Regions from separate parts of the Halomonas qinghailakensis genome, predicted to be linked through region 1. Evidence: predicted binding sites of a transcription regulator. Region 1 holds the regulator's gene; the other holds the start of a gene.
The links. Region 1 encodes sigma-54, which starts transcription at its own class of promoters, with help from an activator protein. Its sites were predicted from a motif close to TGGCACNNNNNTTGCTNT; they were not measured.
Positions count from the first base shown of each region.

Region 1 (3,418 bases):
AACTTACCCAGCAAACAGATCGTTTTCAGGGCGGCCGATTAGAGTATTTCATTGACCAAGGCGTGGTTCAGGCCCGCTCTGACGTGAGTGGCGGTGAGCCACAACGTATCCGAATGACGCTTCAGCCAGAACAATAGGGAGCGCCCAGTGGCGACAAATAGCGCAGAGCCAGCACCTCAGACCACATCATCAAAACCAACATTCGAAGAGGCGCCGATAAAAACACTCTATGCCCATCACTTAGCCAAAAGCTATAAACGCCGTCGCGTGGTTAAGGACATAAATTTAGAGATCTCTCAAGGCAGCGTCGTCGGTTTGCTTGGCCCTAACGGCGCAGGCAAAACAACATCGTTTTATATGATTGTCGGCCTAGTAAAGTCTGATGCAGGAAAAGTAGGCATTGATGGGCTTGATTTAACGCATGCTCCTATGCACGAGCGCGCCATGGCAGGGATTGGCTATCTGCCTCAAGAAGCCTCTATTTTTCGCAAACTATCCGTTGCCGATAACATCATGGCAATCTTGGAGACTCGTAAAGCACTTGATCACAGCGCCCGCGAACAACGTCTTGAGACGCTACTGGAAGATTTTCATATCACCCACATTCGCGACAATTTAGGTATGAGCCTTTCAGGTGGAGAGCGTAGACGTGTTGAGATTGCTCGCTCCCTCGCAACAGAACCTGCCTTTATTTTGCTTGACGAGCCGTTCGCTGGCGTCGATCCGATCTCAGTAGGCGACATTAAAGCAATTATCCGAGCACTTAAAAAACGTCATATAGGCGTATTGATTACTGACCACAATGTGCGAGAAACGCTGGATATTTGCGATATCGCCTATATTGTTGGCGACGGTCACATCATCGCTAGCGGCCCGCCACAAGAAATTCTCAACAACCAAAAGGTAAGAGATGTTTATTTAGGTGCTGATTTTCGCCTGTAAACAACCACCTGCCTGAAAAATTGTGTCTGTGGCATGCTTATTGCACTTGCACCAAACCATAACTCGCACTAGGGTGGAGCTTTCTGATAAACGAGTGGTTCTCAGATGGTCATGAAAGCTTCTCTTCAATTGCGTATCGGCACACAGCTGACCATGACACCCCAGCTGCAGCAGGCGATTGCCCTGCTGCAGCTATCAACATTGGACCTTCGTCAAGAAATTCAGCAAGCACTTGATGCCAACCCAATGCTTGAGCAGGAAGACGAATTCGGCGAACAGGCTGTTAGTGAACCCCAGGAAACGGAATGGTCCGACAGCATTCCTAACGAACTCTCCACTGATAGTGACTGGTCAGACACTTATCAGGATCTAGGCAACCATAGCAGCGGCGGCGAGGGGCCTGATTTTGAACGTCAAGCCGCTGGTCAAAGCTTACATGGCCACCTACTTTGGCAGCTCGCCATGACGGATTTCTCCTCTCGCGACCATGCCATCGCAGAAAGCCTTATAGATGCTCTGGATGCTAATGGCTATCTAACTCAGCCCCTCAATGACATCCGCGAGGGGCTTAAGGCCCAAGGTCATGAAGGGCTTAGCCAGCGTGAAGTTGAAACAACCTTACTGCGTCTTCAACAGTTTGAACCCACCGGCGTATTTGCTCGTGATCTGCGCGAATGTTTAATGTTGCAGCTCGCCTCACTACCGGAAGATACACCGCTGCTTATGCCTGCCAAGAGGCTAGTGCGTCAATTTCTTGAAGCGCTCGGTAAGGATGATGTGCGTTTGTTAAAGCGACGTTTAAGCTTGGGTGATGATCAGCTAGATGATGTAATTCGTTTGATCCGCAGCCTTGATCCTCGCCCAGGCAGCGCATTTGGAGACACCGATGACAGCTATGTAACGCCAGACCTAGTGGTTCGCCATGACAACGAAGGCTGGCACCTGGAACTAAACCCAGAAGCACTGCCACGACTGCGTATTCAGCCTGACTACGCAAGTCTTATCAAACGGGCTGACAAAAGCCAGGATAACCAGTTTTTAAAGGAGCACCTTCAGGAAGCGCGCTGGCTAATCAAGAGCCTCTCAAGCCGAAACGATACGCTACTGCGTGTTGGCCGAGAAATTATCGCTCGCCAGATAGGCTTTCTGGAACACGGCGAAGAAGCTATGAAGCCGTTAATTTTAGCGGATATCGCAGACGCTGTGGAAATGCATGAATCTACTATTTCCAGGGTCACCACCCAGAAATATATCCATACCCCGCGCGGCGTATTTGAACTCAAATACTTCTTTTCCAGCCAAGTGAGCGGGCAAGACGGAGGTGACAGCCACTCTAGCACCGCCATCCGTGCACGAATCAAAAAACTGGTGCAAGATGAACCGCCTGGCAAACCTCTCTCAGACAGCCGTCTTGTATCGCTTTTGGAAGAGGGAGGCATTAATGTAGCGAGGCGTACAGTGGCCAAATATCGCGAGTCGATGGGCATTCCTTCTTCCAGCGAACGTCGCCGCTTACGCTGATAAAACAGCGCTAAAGAGACAAAGTCTGTTTAAGGGCTTTGCAATAGCGCAAAAAGGGTTACAATCGAAGAACAGTCCGACGGATAAGGAGCACGTCAATGCAAGTAAATATCACTGGTCATCACGTAGAACTGACTGACGCCTTGCGTGACTATGTTAATGAAAAGCTGGAACGCGTTGAGCGCCATTACGACAATATTACTACCGTACAAGTGACCTTATCTGTTGAAAAGGAGCGCCAGCAAGCTGCCTGCACGCTGCATGCTGCCGGTGCAGACCTACACGCAGAAGCATTAGATAATGACATGTATGCAGCCATTGATGCGCTAGCAGACAAAATTGATCGTCAACTCGTTAAACATAAGGAAAAAGCACAAGCTCGCGCCCAAGGCGCAGGCGTGCGTTAATTCAATGACGTTGGAAACTATCCTCCCCCCAGAGCGCGTTCTCTATGACGTTCCTGGGGGCAGTAAAAAGAGGGTGCTGGAGTTTTTCAGCACCTTCATTGCACAAAACATCCCAAGTTTAGACAGCCAAGAAGTGTTTAGCCGTCTTATTGGACGCGAACGCCTAGGAAGCACAGGAATAGGCAACGGAGTTGCTATTCCTCATGCACGTAGCCCTCATTGCAGCTCGCCCATCGCTGGCTTTTTAAAGCTTGCTGAGCCGGTAGATTTTGATGCTATTGATGGTGATCCAGTCGATCTTGTATTCGTGCTATTGGTGCCTGAAGAGGCAGACGACACCCACTTAGCATTATTAGGTCAAGTGGCGTCTATTATGAATAACGTCGACACACGTCAACAACTGCGTAAATCCACAAGCCAGCGTGAGCTTTTAGAACTCATCACAGCGAAAATACGCGAGCAGCCTGTTACCTAGATGGCCCACCGCTAAGCACTACACGCTAAACTAACGTTTATCCCCATTTTGATTGGCATGCCAAGAGAAAATC
Region 1 covers NZ_CP096973.1:3,242,263-3,245,680, reverse strand. The annotation lists gene lptA (lipopolysaccharide transport periplasmic protein LptA) at 1-137, shown strand, start outside; gene lptB (LPS export ABC transporter ATP-binding protein) at 217-942, shown strand; gene M0220_RS14715 (RNA polymerase factor sigma-54) at 1,048-2,463, shown strand; gene hpf (ribosome hibernation-promoting factor, HPF/YfiA family) at 2,562-2,870, shown strand; gene ptsN (PTS IIA-like nitrogen regulatory protein PtsN) at 2,875-3,345, shown strand.

Region 2 (3,418 bases), 1.3 Mb from region 1:
GCAATACCCACAATAAAGCCGATGATCGTAGCGGCTAGTACCCCTAGTCCACCGACTAACAGTGTATTCAGCAAGCCAACTAGGAAAGTGCGGCCATAAGTGCTCTGAGAGGAGTAGTCGATCAGACTCTGTACAATCCCAAAGCCTGCGGTGTTGCCTAAGAAACCAAACCCGGTGGTGATGCCACGTGCGGATAAGTTGTCTTGGACATTACCGACAATGTAGAGCAGAAAGGCTGCCACAGCGGCGACGAGGAGTAGCTGGAAAATAAGCGCACGTTTGGCGCGATCTCGCCAAAACGGCGGCTTGTGGCCAGCGGGACGAGTGTTAGGACTTACGGACATGGAAGGCGTCTCCGCGATACGGACGGTCAATCAAATGGCCCGCCGATGCCCTTGGAAGAATGGGGTGGCGGGCCGGGGTCAAACGAGACGCTTAGCGAATCGGCGGTGCGTACTGGAAGCCACCTTGGTTCCACAGTGCGTTAACACCACGTTCAATCTCAAGCGGAGAGCCCATACCTACATTGCGCTCAAAGCTTTCGCCGTAGTTACCAACTTGGCTCAGGATGTTGTAAGCCCAATCGGCTTCTAAGCCCATACCTTCTCCGTAGTTGCCATCTTGGCCAAGCAGGCGGGCAACATCAGGATTCTCAGAGCTGAGCATCTCTTCGGCATTTTCGCTGGTGACGCCATACTCTTCGCCGTTAAGCATGGCGAATAACGACCACTTCACGATGTTAAACCATACATCGTCGCCTTGACGCACCACAGGGCCTAGCGGCTCTTTGGAGATAACGTCTGGCAGAATCATCGCGCCAGACGGGTCATCTAGCTGAATACGCAGTGCGGCTAGCTGGGAAGTATCGGAGGTGAGAACGTCGCAGCGGCCAGCCTGGAAGCCGCCAACGGTTTGTTCAGAGGTATCGAAAACGATGGGGTCAAATTCCATGCCGTTGGCACGGAAGTAGTCTGCTAGGTTCAACTCAGTCGTGGTGCCAGACTGAATACAAATAGCGGCACCGTCCAGTTCAGACGCGCTGGAAATACCCAAGTCGCGGGAGACCATAAAGCCTTGGCCATCATAGAAGTTAACGCCAGTGAAGTTGAGGCCTAGCGTGGTGTCACGGGTGGTGGTCCAGGTGGTGTTGCGTGACAGTACATCGACTTCGCCAGACTGCAGAGCCGTAAAGCGCTCTACGGCGTTTAGGGAAATATAGTTAACTGCATCTGCGTCGCCAAGAACGGCTGCTGCAACGGCACGGCATACGTCAACGTCAAGCCCTTGCCAATTACCTTCATCGTCTGGGGCGGAGAAACCTGGCAGGCCGTCGCTGACGCCACACTGTACAGCGCCGCGCTCAAGTGTATCTTCCAGTGTATCAGCGTGGGCGGTTGCAACACCGGCTAACGTAATTGCGCCAGCGGAAGCCAGCAGTACCAAGTGCTTCTTATTCATCATGGTCGTTTCCCTTACTCGTTTTAATGTCGTTATGCATGCAGATGCATGACACTAAAAGCTAGCAAGGAAGGTGCCAGAAAGGATATGTCGTCAAATTCAGCGCTTTTCAACGCAAAATACGCGCTGTATACGAAAGTATTGGTGCAAAAAGAGACCTTAGCGACTAGCGATTGCTTCATTTTGGTGCGTAGTCGCTAAGGCTGCAGTTAACTTGAATTCGTGTGTTTTACTGTTAAGAACTCAATGCTAAGAATACAGTGCGGCAGATTCATAGGCTTGAAGGACACGCAGGCTTAACGAATCGGCGGTGCATACTGAATCCCACCCTCTTTCCACAAAGCATTTAAGCCTCTGGCAATCTTGAAGTCTGAGTTGGCACCGACATTGCGGTCATAGATATCAGCGTAGTTACCCACCTGCTTGATGATTTGGTAGGCCCAATCGGTGTTGACGCCCATTGATTCACCAAAGTCACCATCTTGACCAAGCAGGCGCATGACATCAGGATTTTCCGAGGTGAGTTGCTCATCCACATTAGCTTGCGTGACGCCAAGCTCTTCCGCGTTTAGCATGGCAAACAGTGACCACTTCACAAGATTGAACCATTGGTCGTCATTTTGACGGACGGCTGGGCCGAGTGGTTCTTTCGAGATGATTTCAGGGAGTACTACCGCCATGTCGGGGTCAGCAAGCTGCATCCGCTGAGCATAAAGCTGGGAGGCATCAGAGCTTAAAACATCGCAACGGCCTGCTTCAAAGCCTGCAATCGACTGCTCTGGTGCATCAAATACGACGGTATCATAGGTCATGTCGTTGACGCGGAAGTAGTCAGAAAGATTGAGTTCGCTAGTGGTGCCGGACTGGGTGCAAACTGCCGCGCCATCGAGTTCTTTAGCGCTTTGCACGCCAAGATCGCTGGCGACCATAAAGGCCTGGCCGTCGTAGTAACTCACGCCGGTAAAGTTCATACCCATCGTCGTGTCACGGCTTGATGTCCAGGTAGTGGTGCGTGATAGGACATCGACTTCGCCAGACTGCAGTGCGGTGAAACGCTCTACTGAGTCGAGTGGCACGAAATCTACTTTTGACGCGTCGCCAAGCGCAGCAGCAGCAATGGCACGGCACACATCGGTATCCAGGCCTCGGTACTGGTCATTGTCATCTAATGACGAAAAGCCTGGCTGGGCAGCGTTAACGCCACAGCGCACGCTATCGCGCTCTTGGACAGTTTCCAGCGTGCTGGCCATAGCCAGCGCAGGTACTAAAGCACCAATTCCTACTCCCAACCAACGAACGGTTTTCATTTGTTATTCCTTAACGTGAAAGGGCAAGTAAACGTAAGCTCAAAAACGTAAGCCCATAAAAAAAGGCCGAGCAATGCTCGGCCTTTTGGCTATTCGCAGACGCAGCGTTATGCGAAGGCTTTACGCATAAAAGGCGGTAGCGATAGTGCACCACGGTGAGCATCACCTGTGTAGTACTGTAGCGGCATTTCGTGTTCAGCGGCAGCCTGTTCGCGGAAGCTTTCAACGCTGGTAGCTTTACCGGCCAGCGTGACGCTCCACCAGCCAGACGGATACACTGGCTGTGGGAAGGGCAGCGTTGCCACGCTATCAAAGCCCGCTTCACGCATATCGTTACGCAGTTCACGGATGATAGAGCCGCTATGGTAAAGCGGCGATTCGCTCTGCTGCACCATGACACCGCCATTTTTTAAAATACGGTGGCAGCGCTTTAGAAAGTCGGTTTTAAACAGCCCTTCGGCGGGGCCGACGGGGTCGGTAGAGTCGATAATCAGCACGTCGATGCTCTCATCGGCAGCGTCGTCTACCCACTTCACACCATCAGCAAACAGCAGCTCGGCACGCGGGTCACCGTTAGCTTCTACCAGCGCTGGGAAAAAGCGCTCGGCAGCTTTAGTGACTTCTTCATCGATATCGATTTGGGTCACTTTTTC
Region 2 covers NZ_CP096973.1:1,928,868-1,932,285, forward strand. The annotation lists gene M0220_RS09120 (amino acid ABC transporter permease) at 1-344, opposite strand, end outside; gene M0220_RS09125 (amino acid ABC transporter substrate-binding protein) at 436-1,461, opposite strand; gene M0220_RS09130 (amino acid ABC transporter substrate-binding protein) at 1,755-2,765, opposite strand; gene speE (polyamine aminopropyltransferase) at 2,873-3,418, opposite strand, start outside.
Region 2: the regulator sigma-54 is predicted to act here: its motif matches at 1,520-1,537, upstream of M0220_RS09125 (amino acid ABC transporter substrate-binding protein).